One region of the Pseudomonas sp. NPDC087185 genome, then DNA from elsewhere that is predicted to be linked to it. Evidence: predicted binding sites of a transcription regulator. Region 1 holds the regulator's gene; each other region holds the start of a gene.
What was found. Region 1 encodes sigma-54, which starts transcription at its own class of promoters, with help from an activator protein. Its sites were predicted from a motif close to ANTGGCATNNANNTTGCTNT; they were not measured.
Positions count from the first base shown of each region.

Region 2: the regulator sigma-54 is predicted to act here: its motif matches at 4,198-4,217, upstream of flgB (flagellar basal body rod protein FlgB).
Region 3: the regulator sigma-54 is predicted to act here: its motif matches at 3,450-3,469, upstream of ACIPIJ_RS05885 (CmpA/NrtA family ABC transporter substrate-binding protein).

Region 1 covers NZ_JBIUZK010000001.1:768,906-775,863, reverse strand. Annotated here, with positions in the region: gene rapZ (RNase adapter RapZ) at 1-828, opposite strand, end outside; gene ptsN (PTS IIA-like nitrogen regulatory protein PtsN) at 831-1,295, opposite strand; gene hpf (ribosome hibernation-promoting factor, HPF/YfiA family) at 1,308-1,616, opposite strand; gene ACIPIJ_RS03760 (RNA polymerase factor sigma-54) at 1,696-3,189, opposite strand; gene lptB (LPS export ABC transporter ATP-binding protein) at 3,364-4,089, opposite strand; gene lptA (lipopolysaccharide transport periplasmic protein LptA) at 4,090-4,614, opposite strand; gene lptC (LPS export ABC transporter periplasmic protein LptC) at 4,601-5,173, opposite strand; gene ACIPIJ_RS03740 (KdsC family phosphatase) at 5,182-5,706, opposite strand; gene ACIPIJ_RS03735 (KpsF/GutQ family sugar-phosphate isomerase) at 5,722-6,696, opposite strand; gene ACIPIJ_RS03730 (ATP-binding cassette domain-containing protein) at 6,943-6,958, shown strand, end outside.
Region 2 covers NZ_JBIUZK010000001.1:195,556-202,513, reverse strand. Annotated here, with positions in the region: gene ACIPIJ_RS00875 (flagellar brake protein) at 1-283, opposite strand, end outside; gene ACIPIJ_RS00870 (flagella synthesis protein FlgN) at 364-831, opposite strand; gene flgM (flagellar biosynthesis anti-sigma factor FlgM) at 881-1,195, opposite strand; gene flgA (flagellar basal body P-ring formation chaperone FlgA) at 1,347-2,099, opposite strand; gene ACIPIJ_RS00855 (chemotaxis protein CheV) at 2,190-3,119, shown strand; gene cheR (protein-glutamate O-methyltransferase CheR) at 3,172-3,999, shown strand; gene flgB (flagellar basal body rod protein FlgB) at 4,264-4,674, shown strand; gene flgC (flagellar basal body rod protein FlgC) at 4,677-5,120, shown strand; gene flgD (flagellar hook assembly protein FlgD) at 5,136-5,843, shown strand; gene flgE (flagellar hook protein FlgE) at 5,874-6,958, shown strand, end outside.
Region 3 covers NZ_JBIUZK010000002.1:127,619-134,576, forward strand. Annotated here, with positions in the region: gene ACIPIJ_RS05870 (protein kinase) at 1-232, opposite strand, end outside; gene ACIPIJ_RS05875 (nitrate/nitrite transporter) at 242-1,453, opposite strand; gene ACIPIJ_RS05880 (ANTAR domain-containing response regulator) at 1,619-2,194, opposite strand; gene ACIPIJ_RS05885 (CmpA/NrtA family ABC transporter substrate-binding protein) at 2,206-3,408, opposite strand; gene ACIPIJ_RS05890 (quinone-dependent dihydroorotate dehydrogenase) at 3,537-4,562, shown strand; gene rmf (ribosome modulation factor) at 4,660-4,875, opposite strand; gene rlmKL (bifunctional 23S rRNA (guanine(2069)-N(7))-methyltransferase RlmK/23S rRNA (guanine(2445)-N(2))-methyltransferase RlmL) at 5,439-6,958, shown strand, end outside.

The DNA.
Region 1 (6,958 bases):
GTTTTTCAGTGACTGTTGCAGCAATTGGCCAAGGCGCTCGGTGATGTACACCGAACGGTGGTGACCACCGGTGCAGCCAATGGCGATGGTGACGTAGGCACGGTTGCTGGCAGCGAAGCGTGGCAGCCATTTCAGCAGGTAGCTGGAAATGTCGGTGAACATCTCTTCGACATCCGATTGCGCTGCCAGGTAATCGATGACCGGCTGTTCGAGGCCGGAATGCTCACGCAGCTCAGGCTTCCAGTAAGGATTAGGCAGGCAGCGCACGTCGAACACCAGGTCGGCATCGACCGGCATGCCGCGCTTGAAGCCGAACGATTCGACCAAAAATGCGGTGCCAGGTTCAGGCTGGTTGAGCAAGCGCAGCTTGATCGAGTCGCGTAACTGATAGAGGTTGAGGTTGGTGGTGTCGATCTTCAGGTCGGCGAGGTCGGCGATCGGGCCGAGCAGCTCGCTCTCCACGCGGATGGCTTCGGCCAGCGAGCGGTCGGCGTTGGTCAGCGGGTGGCGACGACGGGTCTCCGAGAAACGCTTGAGCAGCGTGTCTTCGTCAGCGTCGAGAAACAGCACATCACACTGGATATGGCGGCCACGTGCTTCCGCGAGCAGGTCGGGGAAGCGCGACAAGTGGCTAGGAAGGTTGCGCGCATCGATGGACACCGCCACCTTCGGTTGCTGCAACTCGGTATTGATCAGCGCGTTTTCCGCCAGTTGTGGCAGCAACCCGGCGGGCAGGTTATCGATGCAGTAGTAGCCGTTGTCTTCCAGTACATCGAGGGCGGTACTTTTGCCGGAGCCGGACCGGCCGCTGACGATGATCAGGCGCATGTTCAGTGCTCGTTCTGTACGTCCAGGACAACCTGGTACAGGGCCTCGCTGCTGGCGGCGCCACGCAGCCGATCGCGAACCTCCTTGCGATCGAGCATGCTGGCAATTTGGCGCAGCAATTCGAGATGGGCGTCGGTGGCGGCCTCTGGCACCAGCAGGACGAACAGCAGGTCGACCGGCGCGCCATCGATGGCGTCATAGTCGATCGGGGCGTCCAGGTGCAGGAGGGCGCTGACAGGTGCAGTACATCCTTCGATCCGGCAATGGGGAATGGCAATGCCATTGCCGAAACCGGTGGAGCCGAGCTTTTCACGAGCGATCAGCTTTTCGAAGACGTCTTGCATCGCAAGCTCAGGTACTTGCTCGGCAATGAGGTTGGCGACCTTTTCGAGGGCGCGCTTCTTACTGCCGCCCGGCACGTTCACCAAGGAACGGCCGGGGGTCAGGATGGTTTCAAGTCGGATCATGGATGAGGGGGATCAGCGGGCTGCTGCACCTTGCAGCAGACTTTGCTGTTTTTCCTTGTGTTTTTTCAGTTGGCGGTCGAGCTTGTCGGCCAAGGCGTCGATCGCTGCATACATGTCTTCGTGTTCGGCGTTGGCAACCACTTCTCCGCCAGGAATCTGCACGGTCGCTTCGACCTTCTGCTGCAGCTTCTCGACTTTCATGATGACCTGCACGTTGGTGATCTTGTCGAAGTGACTCTCCACGCGGGCCAGCTTTTCAAGCACATAATCGCGCAGCGGTTGGGTGACTTCTACATGCTGTCCACTGATATTGACTTGCATACAGCTTCTCCTTTGTTGCCCGTGCATAAAGAGGCAGGTCTTGCACCTGCCCCACAAACGCTGTGGCACATCTCAGGCGCTACATCAGTCGCTTGCGCTCGCTCGACGGTGCGATGCCGAGGGACTCGCGGTACTTGGCGACGGTGCGACGGGCTACCTGGATGCCTTGTGCCTCCAGTAAACCAGCGATCTTGCTGTCACTCAATGGCTTTTTCTGATTTTCCGCCGCAACCAGTTTCTTGATGATCGCGCGGATCGCCGTGGACGAGCATTCTCCGCCTTCGGCGGTGCTGACGTGGCTCGAGAAAAAGTATTTCAGTTCGTAGATGCCGCGGGGCGTGTGCATGAATTTCTGCGTGGTCACCCGCGAAATGGTCGACTCGTGCATGCCCACCGCCTCGGCGATGTCGTGCAGCACCAGGGGTTTCATCGCCTCGTCACCGTGGTCGAGGAAGCCGCGCTGATGCTCGACGATTTGCGTGGCCACCTTCATCAGGGTTTCGTTGCGGCTTTGCAGGCTCTTGATGAACCAGCGCGCTTCCTGCAGCTGGTTGCGCATGAAGGTGTTGTCGGCGCTGGTATCGGCGCGACGGACGAAGCCTGCGTACTGCGGGTTGACCCGTAGGCGCGGGATCGCTTCCTGGTTGAGCTCGACCAGCCAGCGCTCGCTGTCCTTGCGCACGATGACGTCTGGCACTACGTATTCAGGCTCGCTGGACTCGATCTGCGAGCCCGGGCGGGGGTTGAGGCTCTGTACCAGTTCGATGACCTGGCGCAGTTCGTCTTCCTTGAGCTTCATGCGGCGCATCAGCTGGCTGTAGTCGCGCCCACCCAGCAGGTCGATGAAGTCGCTGACCAGGCGCTTGGCCTCGGCCATCCAGGGGGTGCTGGCCGGCAGCTGGCGCAGCTGCAGCATCAGGCATTCGCCCAGGTTGCGCGCGGCAATGCCGGCCGGCTCGAACTGCTGGATGCGGTGCAGCACCGCTTCGACTTCGTCGAGCTCGATATCCAGCTCCGGGTCAAAGCCTGCGCAGATTTCTTCGAGGGTATCTTCCAGGTAGCCCTGGCCGTTGATGCTGTCGATCAGGGTGACGGCGATCAGGCGGTCGGTATCGGACATCGGCGCCAGGTTCAGCTGCCACAGCAGGTGGCTTTGCAGGCTCTCACCGGCCGATGTGCGGGTGGTGAAGTCCCACTCGTCGTCATCATTGCTCGGCAGGCTGCTGGCGCTGGTCTGGTAGATGTCTTCCCAGGCCGTGTCGACCGGAAGCTCATTGGGAATTCGCTCGCTCCACTCACCGTCTTCCAGGTTATCAGCACTGGCGGTGCTTTCCTGGAAGCTGTTGTCCTGCACTTCGGCGGCCGGCTTGTTCTCGGCGTTGTCCGCCATCGGGTCGCTGTTGTCGAAGTCGTCGCCGTCTTCCTGACGTTCGAGCATCGGATTGGACTCCAGCGCTTCCTGGATTTCCTGCTGAAGGTCCAGGGTGGAGAGCTGAAGTAGGCGGATGGCCTGTTGCAACTGAGGGGTCATCGTCAGTTGCTGGCCCATTTTTAGGACGAGCGATGGTTTCATGGCTGGGGCTTAATACCTTGTTCGCCGGCGCGCATGCGCCATCCACTACACGAGGGCGCCGGAGCGCCAAATTCAAGCAAGTTTTATGCCTTAAATTGTAGCGTTTGCCTAGAGCGCTGTAACAACTTAAGCCCCTTCAAGGCGGCAAAACAGTGCTCCAGGCACGTCCCAGGATCAGAGTCGGAACTCGTGGCCCAGGTAAACTTCCTTGACCAACTCATTGGCCAGGATGGTCTGTGCATCGCCTTCGGCGATCAGCTGGCCATCGTTGACGATGTAGGCGGTTTCGCAGATATCCAAGGTCTCGCGGACGTTGTGGTCGGTGATCAGTACACCGATGCCCTTGGCCTTGAGGTGGTGGATGATCTGCTTGATGTCGCCGACCGAAATCGGGTCGACACCGGCAAAGGGTTCGTCCAGCAGGATGAACTTCGGTGCGGTTGCCAAGGCACGCGCGATCTCGACGCGGCGGCGCTCGCCACCGGACAGGCTCATGCCGAGGTTGTCGCGGATGTGGCTGATGTGGAATTCCTGCAGCAGGCTTTCCAGTTCCTTGCGACGGCCTTCACGGTCGAGTTCCTTGCGGGTCTCGAGGATGGCCATGATGTTGTCGGCCACCGACAGCTTGCGGAAGATCGAGGCTTCCTGCGGCAGGTAGCCGATACCGGCGCGTGCACGGCCGTGCATGGGCTGGTGGCTGACATCGAGGTTGTCGATGCGCACGCGGCCCTGGTCAGCCTGGACCAGCCCGACGATCATGTAGAAGCAGGTGGTCTTGCCGGCGCCGTTGGGGCCAAGCAGGCCGACGATCTGGCCGCTGTCGATCGACAGGCTGACGTCACGCACGACCTGCCGCCCTTTGTAGCTCTTGGCCAGGTGCTGGGCTTTGAGGGTTGCCATTTACTCGGCCTTCTTCTTCGGCTGGATCACCATGTCGATGCGCTGACGCGGTGCGGTGACGTTGCCGCCACGACCGGCGGTCGCTACCTGGGACTTGGTGTTGTAGACGATCTTCTCGCCTTCGGTGGTGTTGCCTTCGTTCTCGACCTTGGCACGGTCAGTGAGGATCACCGTGTCTTTCTGCGCCTGGTACTGGATGGTCACGGCCCAGCCTTTCATCTTGTCGGGCTTGGCAGTGCTCTGCTGTTGCTCGAAATAGGCCAGGTTGCCCACCGAGGTGACCACGTCGATGTCGCCATTGGCGGCGCGGGTCATGGTCACGGTGTTGCCTTTGATCATCATCGAACCTTGGGTGATGATCACGTCACCGGTGTAGGTGGCCACGCCTTGCTTGTCGTCCAGGTGCGCGTTGTCGGCCTGGATGCGGATAGGCTGGTCACGGTCGGTCGGCAGTGCGAAGGCGCTCGCGCTTCCCAGTGCTGCGCTCAGGCTGAGCAAAAGGGGGAGGGTTTTAACGAGCCTCATACTGTCCTCTTACGTTAGAGAGCAGGTCCATCCTGCCTTCTTTCAAATACGCTTTCATTCCTTTGCCCGTAGTTGTGCCACCGGCGCCGTCGATTCTAACGGCTTGCTCGGTCTGCGCATATTGCTTCTGCGGGAACACGGTCATGCGTGAGCTGGTAATGATGGTTTCACGCTGTTTTTCGTCGGTACGGGCGACGCGAACCTGGTCGATCAGTTCGACCTCGGTGCCGTCGGGGTTGACCTCGGCGCGTACGCTCTGCACGTGCCAGGGGTATTCAGTGCCCCGGTACATGTGCAGGTCGGGCGTGGTCACCAGTGTGACCTCGGTGGCCTTGAGGTGTTCGACCTTGTCGGCGGTCATTTCGTACTGCAGCTTGCCATCCGGCAGGTACTGCACGCTGTGGGCGTTGATCGCGTAATAGTCGATGGCGCTTTCGTCCACCTGCGCCACCGGCTTGTCCATGAAGCTCTCGGGGCTGACATTCCAATAGCCAATGGCTACCAGCAGGGCGGCGATCACCGCGAGCAGCGCAAAATTGCGGGCTTTCTTGCTGAACATGGGCAGCCTTACAGGTAGTGGGCGTTGGCAGCGTCCAGGGTGCCCTGGGCCTGCATGATAAGTTCACAAAACTCGCGCGCCGCACCTTCGCCGCCGCGGGCCTGCGTCACCCCGTGGGCGTGCTGGCGAACGAACGGCGCGGCGCTGGCCACAGCCATGCCCAGGCCGACCCGGCGAATCACCGGCAGGTCGGGCAGGTCGTCACCCAGATAGGCGACTTGTTCATAGCTTAGGCCCAGTTCGGCGAGCAGGCCGTCGAGCACCACCAATTTGTCTTCTCGCCCCTGAAACAGGTGCGGGATGCCGAGGTTTTTCGCGCGGCGCTCGACCACCGGGGTCTTGCGCCCGCTGATGATCGCCGTGGTCACGCCCGAGGCCATGAGCATCTTGATGCCCTGGCCGTCGAGGGTGTTGAAGGTCTTGAATTCGCTGCCGTCCTCGAGAAAGTACAGGCGGCCGTCGGTAAGCACGCCGTCGACATCGAATACGGCGAGCTTGATGGCCTTGCCGCGTTGCATCAGGTCCTGGGTCATTTGCACGGTTCTCCTCTACATCACGCCGGCGCGCAGCAAGTCATGCATGTTCAGGGCGCCCGTCGGGCGCTCGTCCTTGTCCACCACCACCAGGGCGCTGATCTTGTGGTCTTCCATGATCTTCAGGGCTTCGGCGGCGAGCATCTCGGCGCGGGCGGTCTTGCCGTGAACGGTCATGACCTGGTCGATCAGGGTGGTGTGCACGTCGATGCTGCGATCCAGGGCACGGCGCAGGTCGCCGTCCGTGAAGATCCCCGCCAGCTTGCCGTCCGCCTCGATGACCACGGTCATGCCCAGGCCTTTGCGAGACATTTCCAGCAGCGCGTCTTTGAGCAGCGTGCCGCGTTGCACGTGCGGCAGTTCGTCGCCGGCGTGCATGACGTTTTCGACCTTGAGAAGCAAGCGCCGGCCCAAGGCGCCACCGGGGTGCGAGAAGGCAAAGTCTTCGGCGGTGAAGCCGCGCGCCTCGAGCAGGGCGATGGCCAGGGCGTCGCCCAGCACCAGTGCCGCGGTGGTCGAGGAGGTGGGCGCCAGGTTCAGCGGGCAGGCCTCCTGGGCGACGCGGGCGTCAAGGTTGGCTTCAGCGGCCTGGGCCAGCGGCGAGTCGGGGTTGCCGGTCAGGCTGATCAGCTGGATGCCGAGGCGCTTGATCAGCGGCAGCAAGGTGACGATTTCGGCAGTGCTGCCGGAGTTGGACAGGGCCAGGATGACATCGTCACGGGTGATCATGCCCATGTCGCCGTGGCTGGCTTCGGCCGGGTGCACGAAAAACGCCGGCGTGCCGGTGCTGGCCAGGGTGGCGGCGATCTTGTTGCCGATATGCCCCGACTTGCCCATGCCGACCACCACGACCCGGCCCTTGCTTGCCAGGATCAGCTCGCAGGCTTTGACGAAGTTGGCATCGATACTGGCCGCCAGGCCCTGTACGGCCTCGATTTCAAGGCGCAGGGTGCGCTGGGCGGACTGGATCAGCTCACTGGATTGGCTCATGTCGAAAAGCAATGCCTGATGAAAAGGCGGCGATTATAGCCGCAATGGAAGAAAGCCTCACCCTTTCGATGCTGTAGCAAATGTCATCAAAGCCTGTCGTTGCCCTGAACGACTCGTTCCATGGCCTTGGGGCCGCCCGCTCAGCGGTGCTATAGTTCGCCGCTATTCGGCCCGCCAGGGGCGTGTGTGCCTTCAAGATGAGGGCCGGCGTCAACTAGGACGAGGCTGCACTAGCAAGGAGTCTAGATGAGTGTGGATAGCG
Region 2 (6,958 bases), 570 kb from region 1:
TGCATTCCCAGGCGATGCGCACACCGTCGTGGAAGCCTTCGACGCGGAACGCTTCGCCGTTCTCGATGAATTTTTCGCCATCGCGCGGGATCATCTCGTCCAGTGCCAGGGTGTTGCTGTCACGGTCCACATGAACCACGTAGCTCTGGAACCGCTGGCTGCGCTCATGGAAGGTGATGATCAGTGGGTCGTGGCTTTCCTGCAGCTGGCGCAGGTTGGCCGCGATCTCCAAAGGAGTGTTCAGCACCTTTGGTGGCTGCGGCGCATCGGTTTCATTGAACACGGGTTATCAATCTCCAGGCAAAAACGACACACGCAAGTAACGGCATTTTGCCAGTATGTTCCGTGCCTTGATACAACTAATCACACTTGGCTGAGCGCCCGGGGCTTGGCCAGTGGTGAGGTGGCGCCACGGCTGTCATAGAGCGACGGCGAATCGCCGCCCATGAGGATTCTGATCTGGTTGGCCGTGACGTGCTGCTGCACCTGGATGATCCGGCCGTTGGTCTCGTTGACCTTCTGGCAGGCGTCCATCAACTGGGTCAGTACATCGAGCTGTTGCATGATCACTTCACCGTTTGGCGATTGCGCAGCCACAGCCTGCACCCCGGCACGGTCGGCGCTGAGGCCGAGGCTGGTGAGCAGGTTGTTGCGGCGGATGCCTTGCTGCTCGAGCAGGACGATCAGCGACTGCTTGCGGGCCAGGATGCCCTCCAGCGGCGTCATGTCGCGGCCGTGCAGGGCGACTGCCTCCTGCTGAAGCAGGTCGAGCAGTTCCTGGGTCGGGGCGATGTCGTCTTCGATCAGTTGCAGCAATGTGATGTCGTGCATGGCTAACTCTTGGCTTTTATAGCGTCCGTGAAGTCAGCGCGCCGAACGGTCAGCGCTGGGCTTCGAAATCGAGCAGTTTGCTGGCGACCCGGCCGGCATCGACCTGGTAGCTGCCATCTGCGATCGCCTGTTTCAACTGCGCCACGCGGGCATTGTCGACAACGGGCTGGTCGCGCAGCTTGTCGCTGATCTTCTGCAACTGCTGGGCCTCTTGGCTGAGATGTACTGCTTCTCCGCTGGCGCTGGCGCTTTTCGGCGCGTCACTGGTTTCGCCGGGTTTGTCGGCGTTGCCTGGCGCGGCAGTGCCGCGAACGCCGCCTGTGATGGACGGAGAGTTATTCAAACGACTGAAGTCGATGACCATGATCAGAAACCTCTGGGTATTTGGACGCTTGCCTTGTTTTCGGCCATCCCGAAAGAAACTTTAGGCACAAATGCATAGCCGCCTGTCGGCAAGCCCGCGAACCCGTTTCTGGCACAGTTTAGGAAAAGCAGTTGCACACCGCCAGCTCAAATTACATGGCAACCTCGACCTGTCCGGGGCCCGTGACCCGGGCCTTCACCACCCGTTGCGAATTGAGGTTGCGCACCCGGATCTGCTCGCCCTGGCCGCCCTTGCTCAAGGCCTCGCCGGGCATGCGCACGCTGAGGCTGCCGCTGCGGGCGGTGATCACCACATGGTCGCCCTTGCGCACCACTTCGGCCTGCTCCAGGTGCTGCGGGGTGAGCACCTGGTCGATGACGGTGGGGCGCAGCATCTTCATGCCCACGGCCTGGTCCAGTTCGGTGAGAAAACCCTGGGTGAGGGTGCCAACGTCGCGTTCGCGCAGGGCCACGTCGCCTTCACCCACGATGTTCTGCCGCTTCAGTGGGCGGGTCACCACCACCACGTCGCGGAACAGCCGCACGGTTGCCGGCACGAAGATCGTCCACGGCGCGCTGCCATCGCAGCGTACCCGCACGGTCACCCGGCCCAGGGGCTGCGCCGGGCTTTCCAGCGAAGCGTCCAGCGGCTGGCTGCACAGCGGCATGCGCAGGCGCGGGTCGAGCGGGTTTACCTGGATCTCGTAGCGCCCGGCGGTCTGGGTGGTTGCCAGGTAATCCTCGACGGTGAATTCAAGAAACCCTTGGGTGACACCGATAAGCTGTTCAGGCAAGGTAACCGCGTCCGCCAGCGTACGCGCGCCGGGTGCCAGCAGGCAGAGCACGGCCAGCGAGCCGCTCAGCAGGCGCGTCAGTCGTCGGAAAATTGTCGTTTTCATGTGCATGGCGCTCAAAAAAGCAAAGCCCGTGCCGACTTGCTATCTGAGTGGCTACGAAAAGCGCTTTGAAAAGGCAGAAACCATAAGGAGTCAGGCATGGCGGGGGTAATGGATTCAGTCAACCAGCGCACACAGCTGGTTGGGCAGAATCGCCTGGAATTGCTGCTGTTCCGCCTCAATGGCGAACAGCTGTACGGGATCAACGTGTTCAAGGTCCGCGAAGTGCTGCAGTGCCCGGCGCTGACCGTGATGCCCAGATCCCATCCGGTGGTGCGCGGCGTGGCCAACATTCGCGGGGCGACCATTCCGATCCTCGACCTGTCGATGGCCACCGGTTTGCCTGGGCTCAAGGAAGAAACGCGCAACAGCTTCGTGATCATCACCGAGTACAACACCAAGACCCAGGGCTTCCTGGTGCACTCGGTCGAGCGCATCGTCAACATGAACTGGGAAGCGATCCATCCGCCACCCAAGGGCACCGGCCGCGACCACTACCTGACCGCGGTCACCCGGGTGGATAATCGCATGGTCGAAATCATCGACGTGGAAAAGGTGCTGGCCGAGGTGGCGCCATCGTCCGAGTCGGTGTCGGCCGGCGTGGTCGATGCCGAAACCCAGGACAAGGCCGTGCTGCTGCGGGTGCTGACCGTCGACGATTCGTCGGTGGCGCGCAAGCAGGTCAGCCGTTGCCTGCAGACCGTGGGTGTGGACGTGGTGGCGCTCAACGACGGCCGCCAGGCCCTGGACTACCTGCGCAAGCTGGTGGACGAGGGCAAGAAGCCGGAAGAAGAATTCCTGATGATGATTTCCGACATTGAAATGCCGGAAATGGACGGCTATACGCTGACGGCGGAGATTCGCAGCGATCCGCGCATGCAAAAGCTGCACATCTGCCTGCATACTTCGCTGTCCGGGGTATTCAACCAGGCAATGGTGAAGAAAGTCGGTGCCGATGACTTCCTGGCCAAGTTCAAGCCGGACGACCTGGCCCAGCGCGTGGTCGACCGGATCAAGGCAACGCATTGAAGCGGCCGGGGGCGCAACCCCCGGCACCAGTGATTGAAAAGAGGCCGCAGTAGTGTCTACGGGTAATTTGGATTTCGAACAGTTCCGGGTCTTCCTGGAGAAAGCCTGTGGCATCCTGCTGGGCGAGAATAAGCAGTACCTGGTCTCCAGCCGTCTCAACAAGTTGATGGAGCAGCAGGGCATCAAGAGCCTGGGTGAACTGGTGCAGCGCATCCAGGCCCAGCCGCGTGGCGGCCTGCGCGAGCAGGTGGTGGACGCGATGACGACCAACGAAACCCTGTGGTTTCGCGACACCTACCCGTTCGAAGTGCTGAAGAACAAGGTCATCCCGGAGTTCATCAAGAACAACCCGGGCCAGCGCCTGCGCATGTGGTCGGCCGCCTGCTCGTCGGGGCAGGAGCCGTACTCCATTTCGATGGCGATCGACGAGTTCGAGCGCAGCAACCTCGGCCAGTTGAAGATGGGGGCGCAGATCGTTGCCACCGACTTGTCCGGCTCGATGCTGAACAACTGCAAGACGGGCGAGTACGATAGCCTGGCAATCGCCCGCGGGCTGTCCCAGGAGCGTCTGCAGCGCTACTTCGACACCAAGGGGCCGGGGCGCTGGGCGGTCAAGCCGGCCATCCGCAGCCGCGTCGAGTTCCGCTCGTTCAACCTGCTCGACAGTTATGCGGCGCTGGGCAAGTTCGACATCGTGTTCTGCCGCAACGTGCTGATCTATTTCTCGGCACAGGTGAAGAAGGACATCCTGCTGCGTATTCACAGCACCCTTAAACCGGGTGGGTACCTGTTCCTCGGCGCCTCCGAGGCGCTCAACGGGTTGCCGGACCATTACCAGATGGTGCAGTGCAGCCCGGGCATTATCTACCAGGCCAAATAAGGCGCTGGTGAGAAGGCCGGTATCGCCAGATGCCGGCCTTTTTTTGCCCGTGCGTTTGACGTCAATTTTTTGTTTTGCCGCTTTTGCCGCCCGGCAATTGCCGCTTTCCTTTCGCCAGGCGGAAGCACTTTGCCGCTTTTCTGGCATCACCCCGCCAACGCTGCCCGCTCCAGCCCAACGTTTTCGGGCTTTCAGGATATTGGCACAGCCTTTGCTATAGCTTGGCCAAAGAGTTTCCGGTCAACCTTCGAAGGTTTCCCCGACATGAGCATCAGTTTCGACAAAGCGCTTGGCATCCATGAAAAGGCCCTGGGCTTCCGCGCCCAGCGCGCCGAAGTGCTGGCCAACAACATCGCCAACGCCGACACGCCCAACTACAAGGCGCGTGACATGGACTTCTCTTCGGTGCTCGCTGCCGAAAGCCAGAAGCAGCAAAGCACGGGTCGCTTCGCAATGGACCGTACCAACAGCCGTCACATCGAGGCTGAAGGCCTGGCAATGGCCGACGACACGCTGCAGTACCGCACGCCAACGCAGCCGTCGATCGACCAGAACACCGTGGACGCCCAGATCGAGCAATCGAACTACACGGAAAACGCCATCGGCTTCCAGGCCAGCTTCACCCTGCTCAACAGTAAATTCAAAGGGCTGGTTTCGGCCCTGCGCGGAGAATGACCATGTCCCTGTCCAGTGTCTTCAACATTGCCGGTAGCGGCATGAGTGCGCAGAACACCCGCCTCAACACTGTCGCCTCCAACATCGCCAACGCCGAGACCGTCTCGTCGAGCATCGACCAGACCTACCGTGCGCGCCACCCGGTGTTCGCCACCACGTTCCAGAATGCCCAGGCCGGCGGTAGCCAGTCGCTGTTCGAAGACCAGGGCGAAGCGGGGCAGGGTGTGCAGGTCAAGGGCATCATCGAAGACCAGAGCAACCTGGAAGCGCGCTACGAGCCGAATCACCCGGCGGCGAACAAGGACGGCTACGTCTATTACCCGAACGTCAACGTGGTCGAGGAGATGGCCGACATGATCTCCGCCAGCCGGGCGTTCCAGACCAACGCCGAGCTGATGAACACCGCCAAGAACATGATGCAGAAAGTCCTGACCCTGGGTCAGTGATAAGGAATCCAGACCATGGCAGTCGATAGCACCAGCGGTGTGAACCTCAACGACGTCCTGACCGCGTCAGGCGTCGGTGGCACCACCAAGAAGACCACCGATACCGCGTCCAAGACCGGTACCGACACGCTCGGCAAGGACGCGTTCCTGCAGTTGCTGGTCACCCAGATGCAGCACCAGAACCCGCTGGACCCGCAGGACAACGGCGAGTTCGTGGCACAGTTGGCACAGTTCAGCAGCCTCGAAGGCATCACCACGCTGAACGAATCGGTCAGCAGCATCACCAACGCCATGGCCTCGTCCCAGGCCCTGCAGGCCTCGTCGCTAGTCGGCCGCTCGGTGGTCGTGCAGAACGACAAGGCCGTGGTCGACACCGCCGAGAGCTTCAATGCGCAGTTCGTGGTACCGCAGGCGATCAGCGAAGCGAAGGTCACCATCAAGGACAAGGACGGCAACACCGTCAAGACCATCGAGCTGGGCGAGCAGAAAGCCGGTTATGCCGACTTCATCTGGGACGGCACCAACAACAGCGGCGAGAAGGTCGACCCAGGCACCTACACCTTCACCGCCAGCACCACCGTGGATGGCCAGTCGGTGCAGATGAACACGCTGCTGCCGGCCAAGGTGACCAGCGTCAGCTTCAATGCCACCGGCGAAATGGTGCTGAACCTCGCGGGTGTCGGCAAGGTTTCCCTCTCCGACGTACAAACCATCGGTATCTAAGGCCCGCTAGCGCGGCACAGGAGCGAATTCATGTCTTTCAATATCGGCCTTAGCGGTCTGTACGCAGCCAACAAGCAGCTGGACGTTACCGGCAACAACATTGCCAACGTCAACACCACCGGTTTCAAATCGTCGCGCGCCGAGTTCGCCGACGTCTACGCTGGCGCCAACCGCCTGGGCGTGGGCAAGAACCAGATCGGCAACGGTGTGCGCCTGGCGGCGGTCTCGCAGCAGTTCACCCAGGGTGACGTCAACACCACTGGCAACGTGCTGGACATGGGCATCCAGGGCCAGGGCTTCTTCGTCCTGTCCGACAACGGCTCGCGCGTCTATACCCGTGCCGGTGCCTTCCAGGCCAACAAGGATAACTTCGTGACCACTTCGGACGGCCTGCGCCTGCAAGGCTATGCCGCCGATTCGACCGGCAAGATCCAGAAAGGCGTGCTGACCGACCTGCAGATCGATACCTCGGCACTGCAGCCCAAAGCCACTAGCCTGATCGATCAGGGCATCAACCTGAACTCGTCAGCCGCCGACATTCCGCTCGAAGTCTATGACGACAGCACGCCGCCGGTGCTGGTGCCCAACAAAGTGTTCGACCCCTCTGACGAAACTACCTACACCAAGTCGTTCCCGACCAAGGTGTACGACAGTCAGGGTAACGAGCACACCATGGAGCAGTTCTACCGCAAGACCGGCACCAACGAGTGGACCATGTACACCCTGGTCGACGGCCGCAACCCGTTCGACCCAAGCTCCACCACGCCGCTGACCGGCACCATCAGCTTCAACAGCGATGGCTCGGTGAAAACCATGGCGGCCGACAACACCGGCCACCCGGCGGGTTCTTCGTTCACTGTGACCAACAACACCTTCACCCTGAACGGTTGGGTGCCTGCAGTGGAAGACTCGTCGGGTAATTGGGCGTCCAATGGTGCCATCGGCAATACCGACGGCATGAAGCTGTCGATGAACAGCACCACGTCCTACAACACCGAGACCGCGCGCATGTCGCAGTCCCAGGACGGTTACGCCACTGGCATTCTGTCGAGCCTGAGCATCGACTCCACCGGCGTGCTGTTCGCCAGCTTCAGCAACCAGCAGTCGCGTGCCAT
Region 3 (6,958 bases), on a different contig from region 1:
GGGCCACGCCCCAGGTGGCGGGCGTGGCGTAGTAGTCCATGGCCAGCGCCTGCAGGCTGGCGCGTGCCGCCAGGCCGCCGTCGGCGCACTGGCTGACGCCGTCGGCCAAGGCAAACAGGTAGCCCTTGCTGGCGGCCAGCTCCGGCGCCGGGGTGACCAGGCGCAGAGCGTCCTGGTTTTCGGCGCGTGGCCCGGTGGCACTGGCTTGGGCGAAACTCAGTTGCAGGCTCATCGGTGTGCCTCAGACCCGCGCTGCGGTGACCGCCGCCGAGCCCCAGGTGGTGCGCCAGCGTTGTTTGACCCCGTGCAGGCCGAACCATGCCAGCAGGCCGAGGCTGGCGAACAGCCACAGGCCGAGCTGATAGTCGCCGGTGTGCTGCTTGATGGTGCCCAGGCCGGCGGCCAACAGGAAGCCACCAATGCCACCGGCCATGCCGATCAGCCCGGTCATCACGCCGATCTCCTGGCGGAAGCGTTGCGGCACCAGCTGGAACACCGCGCCGTTGCCGGCACCCAGGCCGAGCATGGCGCTGACGAACAGGGCCAGGGCTGCGGCGGCGCTTGGCAGGTTGAAGCCGACGGCGGCGATGCAGATGGCGGCCACGCTGTACATGCCCAGCAGGGTGCGGATACCGCCGAAGCGGTCGGCCAGGGCGCCGCCCAGTGGACGCATCAGGCTGCCGGCAAAGACGCAGGCGGCGGTGTAATAGCCGGCGGTGATCGGACTAAGCCCGTACTGGTCGCTGAAATAGCCCGGCAGGGCGCTGGCCAGGCCGATGAAGCCGCCGAAGGTGACACTGTAGAAGAACATGAACCACCAGCTGTCACGATCACCCAGCGCCTTGAGGTAATCGGCCATGGCCTTGGGCTTGGGCCGTTGTGGTGCATTGCGTGCGAGCAGGGCGAACAGCACCAGGGTCAGCACCAGCGGGATCACGGCGAAGCCGAACACGTTGTTCCAGCCAAAGCCTGCGGCCAGCACCGGGGCCAGCAGGGCGGCGAAGACGGTGCCGGAATTGCCCGCACCGGCAATGCCCATGGCCTTGCCCTGGTGCTGCGGCGGATACCATTGCGAGGCGAGTGGCAGCGACACGGCGAACGATGCGCCGGCAACGCCGAGGAAGACACCCAGCAGCAGCGCTTGCTCATACGTGTGCACACCCATGTACCAGGCACCCGCCAGGGCCACGATGACGATCACCTGGCCAATCAGGCCGGCGGTCTTCGGTGAAAGGCGGTCGACCAGCAGGCCCATGACGAACCGCAACACCGCGCCAGCAAGGATCGGGGTGGCAACCATCAGGCCGCGCTGCTGCGCGCTCAGTTGCAGGTCGGCGGCGATCTGCACCGCCAGCGGGCCAAGCAGGTACCAGACCATGAAGCTCAGGTCGAAATACAGGAACGCGGCGAACAGCGTGGGCACATGCCCGGATTTCCAGAAGCTGGTACTCATCGAACACCTCACTCGGCAATGCAACGGAAACGAAAAGACGCCGCTACCCGGTCCACTGGCGTGGAGGGGAGAGCGACGTCTTTGTCGGGGTTAGTGGGGCAACCGCCGTTGGCTACCGGTAGCGTTTATTGAGCAAAAGCTGGGCCAACATTTGCGGTCGTCGACTCACCCCAGCATCTCGTGCATGGCAATGATCTGCTCGGCCACCTGGATCAGCTTCTGCTGGCGGCTCATGGCCTGACGGCGCATCAGGGTATAGGCCTGTTCTTCATTGCAGTCCTTCATCTTCATCAGCAACCCTTTGGCCTGCTCGATGCGCTTGCGCTCGGCCAGCTGCAGGTCGCGCGCCTGCAGTTGGGCCTTGAGCGCCTGGTCGCTTTCGAAGCGGGCCATGGCCACGTCGAGGATCGGTTGCAGCCGGGCGGCATGGATGCCTTCGACGATGTAGGCGCTGACCCCGGCCTGGATTGCCTGGCGCATGACCCCGGGGTCATGCTCGTCGGTGAACAGCACGATTGGCCTCGGTTGATCGCGGCTGACCATCACCACCTGTTCCATCACATCGCGGTCGGGTGAGTCGGTATCGATCAGCACCACGTCCGGGTGCACCGTTTCGACGCAGGCGGGCAGGTCGATGGTCAGGTCTGGCGCTTCGATCACCTCGAAGCCAGCTTCGCGCAGCGCCGCCTTGAGGCGGCCAAGCTTGTTGTGGGTGTCGTCGATCAGCAGGATGCGCAGCATGGTGGTGACCCTCACAGACCGATACGGGCATCGGGCGTATCGCCCAAGGCATGCAGGCTAAAGCTGCGCGCATAGCCATGCGGATCGCTGCCGTCCCAGCGGCGGCCGTCGATCAGCAGGCTGCTGCGCATGGCGTGCGCAGGGCAAGGGACTTCCAGCGCGTCGGCGGCCTCGCGGTACAGCGCCAGCTGCTGCACCTGGCCGGCCACGCCGAGGTAGTCGGGGTCGTCGCGCAGCAGGCCCCAGCGGCGGAACTGGGTCATGAACCACATGCCGTCGGAAAGGTAGGGCACAGTGGCCCGGCCCTGGTCGAAGAGGCGCAGGGCGTGATGGTCCTGCCAGTGGTGACCAAGGCCGTCCTGATAGGCACCGAGCAGGCGCGGTTCGACGGTTTCAACCGGCGTATCCAGGTAGGCGCTGCCGCTTAGCAGTTGCGCGGTACTGCGGCGGTTTTCCTGGCTTTGTTCGATGAAACGGCTGGCGGCGAGGATGGCTTTGATCAGTGCGCGGGCGCTGTTGGGGTACTGTTCGGCAAAACTGCGGGCACAGGCCAGGACCTTTTCCGGGTGGTCGGGCCAGATCGACTGGCTGGTGGCCAAGGTGAAGCCCTGGCCCTGGGCCACGGCAGCGGCGGCCCAGGGCTCACCGACACAAAAGCCATCGATACGGCCGGCCTGGATATGCGCGGCCATCTGTGCCGGCGGCACCACCACGCTGTTGACGTCGTGCAAAGGGTGGATGCCCTGGCTGGCCAGCCAGTAATACAGCCACATGGCATGGGTGCCGGTGGGGAAGGTCTGGGCGAAGGTCAGTCTCGCACCATGCTGGTGCACCAGGCGTACCAGTGCTTCAGGGCTGGTCACGCCCTTGCGCTGCAGGGCGGGGGACAGGTTGATGGCCTGTGCATTCTGGTTCAGCCCCATGAGCACGGCCATGTCGCTGGCCGGCACGCCGCCAATGCCAAGGTGCACGGCATAGACCAGGCCATACAGGCAATGCGCGGCATCCAGCTCGCCGCTGGCCAGTTTGTCGCGCAGGCTGGCCCAGGAGCCCTGGCGCTTGAGGTTGAGGGTCAGGCCATGTTGCTGGGCGAAGCCCTGAGTGGCGGCAACCACCACCGAGGCGCAGTCGGTCAGGGCCATGAAGCCGATATCGAGGCTGGGTTTTTCCGGCGCGTCGCTGCCGTTCACCCATGCCAGGGCTGATGTATTCACGTAGATCCTCGCCTGTACGGATTAGGCAGTGTGCAGGCGATATAGCAACCCATGTGCCAAGGCCCTGTCATGGCGCGCGCGCGCTGGCTATAATCGCACCCTCACTCCCGCCCGAGCCTTGCCCGCCCATGTATACCCTGGCCCGCCAGCTGCTGTTCAAGCTTTCCCCGGAAACCTCCCATGACCTGTCACTGGACCTGATCGGCGCCGGGGGCCGCCTCGGGCTCAATGGCGTGCTGTGCAAGCAGCCGGCTGCGCTGCCGGTGAGCGTGATGGGCTTGAACTTCGCCAACCCGGTTGGCTTGGCTGCCGGCCTGGACAAGAATGGCGCGGCCATCGACGGCTTTGCCCAGCTGGGTTTCGGTTTCGTCGAGATCGGCACCGTGACGCCGCGTCCGCAGCCAGGCAACCCGAAGCCGCGGTTGTTCCGTCTGCCCGAGGCAACGGCGATCATCAACCGCATGGGCTTCAACAACCTGGGTGTCGATCATCTTCTTCAGCGGGTACGTGCTTCGCGTTATGACGGCGTGCTGGGCATCAACATCGGCAAGAACTTCGACACCCCGGTAGAGCGCGCAGTCGATGACTACCTGATCTGCCTGAACAAGGTCTACACCGAGGCCAGCTACATCACCGTCAACATCAGCTCGCCGAACACCCCGGGCCTGCGCAGCCTGCAGTTCGGCGACTCGCTCAAGCAACTGCTTGATGCGCTGGCCGAGCGCCGCGAGCAGCTGGCCGGCGAGCATGGCAAGCGTGTGCCGCTGGCGATCAAGATCGCGCCAGACATGAGCGATGAAGAAACCGCGCTGGTGGCGGCAACGCTGATGGAGTCGGGGATGGATGGGGTCATCGCCACCAACACCACGATGGGCCGTGAAGGCGTCGAAAGCCTGCCGCATGGTGGTGAAGCGGGTGGCTTGTCGGGCGCGCCGGTGCTGCAGAAGAGCACGCATATCGTCAAGGTGCTGGCGGCCGAGCTGGGTGGCAAGATGCCGATCATCGCCGCAGGTGGCATTACCGAAGGCCGACATGCGGCTGAGAAGATCGCCGCCGGGGCAAGCCTGGTGCAGATCTATTCCGGTTTCATCTACCAAGGGCCGGCACTGATCCGTGAAGCGGTGGATGCCATCGCGGCCATGCCGCGTGCATAATAGACGGGCATAAAAAAGGGCCCCATCAAGGGGCCCCTGGGCCGTGGCCCGCCGCCCGGATGGGGCGTGCATGGTAACTCGAATTCAGTGTCCTCGATCAGCCAACGGCGTGATTTTCGTTGAGTCTATGGATGCCAGCGGTGCCAGTCATTCCGTCCCAGTTATCACCGCGACCTTCTCGCCAGCCGTTAATCCAGGCTTGGCGAACAGAAGGAAGATTGAAAGGGCAAAGTTCGCGGGATTTGCCGGTGACCCCGTATTGGTAGCCACGTGAATATGCTCTTTCCAACGGATCACGCTTAAGTCTTCTCATAGGGTGTTGCCCTCACTTGTTGACTGTAATGTCCCGTCGGCCTCTCCGAGGCCGGGCAGAGTCTTTCTGCCGGTTTGCGCCCGCTGCCGGCGTGGCGGGCTGAAGGTGCCGCCTCGTTGCGAAGCGGCCTGAGACCAGTTCTAACGAATGCAGGTCACCGAGGGAATGATCGATTTGTCATAAGCACGTAACGTTTCCAAGGGTGAGGGGATAAGTAAATAAATGCGACTCAACCTTGTTTGGCGTTGAGCCCGCTATGATCGGGGTTTGCCCAACCCTTGACGTCATTTCGCCAGCGTTGCTGCGAGGTGACAGAAATAATTGGTAATGCGACGAAGGGTCACATCAGACCCGAAGTTGCCAGAAATTTTTTGCACTGCCTGATGATCTAAGCTGTTTCTGCCACTGGCGAGAGCAGATCGATCAGGCGGCCCGGCCCGTCCGCTGCGCACATTGCGCGCAGGGGCGGCCACTCGGACGCTTGCTGGAAGGGCGTTCGGGCAAACATCGGCGGGGCGATGCGTCGCCTCGTCACTTAAATAGCCCAAGGCTCTGGAATACTCATGTCGGACCGTTTCGAACTCTATCTCACCTGCCCCAAAGGCCTCGAAGGCCTGCTAGCCGAAGAGGCCAAGGGCCTCGGCCTTGATGAAGTGCGTGAGCACACCTCGGCCCTGCGCGGCGTCGCCGACATGGAAACCGCCTACCGCCTGTGCCTCTGGTCGCGCCTGGCCAACCGGGTGTTGCTGGTGCTCAAGCGCTTCAACATGAAAAACGCCGACGACCTCTACGATGGCGTCAATGCCGTCGACTGGGCCGATCACCTGGCGGCCGACGGCACCCTGGCGGTGGAGTTCAGCGGCCATGGTTCGGGCATCGACAACACCCATTTCGGTGCGCTCAAGGTCAAGGATGCGATCGTCGACAAGCTGCGCAACCGCGAGGGCTTGCGCCCCTCGGTAGAAAAGATCGACCCGGACGTGCGCGTGCACCTGCGCCTGGACCGTGGCGAGGCGATTCTCTCGCTCGACCTGTCGGGCCACAGCCTGCACCAGCGTGGCTACCGCCTGCAGCAAGGCGCCGCGCCGCTCAAGGAAAACCTGGCAGCGGCGGTGCTGATCCGTGCCGGCTGGCCACGCATCGCCGCCGAGGGCGGCGCCCTGGCCGACCCGATGTGCGGTGTGGGGACCTTCCTGGTCGAAGCGGCGATGATCGCCGCCGACATGGCACCGAACCTCAAGCGCGAGCGCTGGGGCTTCAGCGCCTGGTTGGGCCATGTACCGGCCACCTGGCGCAAAGTCCACGAAGAGGCGCAGGCGCGCGCCCAGGCCGGCCTGGCCAAGCCACCCCTGTGGATCCGTGGCTACGAAGCCGATCCGCGGCTGATACAGCCGGGGCGCAACAACGTCGAGCGCGCCGGCCTGGGCGACTGGATCAAGATCTACCAGGGCGAAGTCGCCAGCTTCGAGCCGCGCCCGGACCAGAACCAGAAAGGCCTGGTCATCAGCAACCCGCCGTATGGCGAGCGCCTGGGTGACGAAGCGAGCTTGCTGTACCTTTACCAGAACCTCGGTGAACGCCTGCGCCAGGCGTGCATGGGCTGGGAAGCGGCGGTGTTCACCGGCGCGCCGGAGCTGGGCAAGCGCATGGGCATCCGTAGCCACAAGCAGTATGCGTTCTGGAACGGCGCGCTGCCGTGCAAGCTGCTGCTGTTCAAGGTGCAGCCTGACCAGTTCGTCACCGGCGAGCGCCGTGAGGCCCAGGCCGAAACCACCGACACACGTCGCCAGGCGCCGGTGGCCAATGAGCCGGCACGCCTTTCAGAAGGCGCGCAGATGTTCGCCAACCGCCTGCAGAAAAACCTCAAGCAGCTGGGCAAGTGGGCACGCAAGGAGCAGGTCAGCTGCTACCGCCTGTACGATGCCGACATGCCCGAGTACGCCTTGGCAGTCGACCTGTATCAGGACTGGGTGCACGTGCAGGAGTACGCCGCGCCGCGCTCGATCGACCCGGAAAAGGCCCAGTCGCGCCTGCTCGATGCCTTGGCCGCCATCCCACAGGTGCTGGGCATCGACCCGCAGCG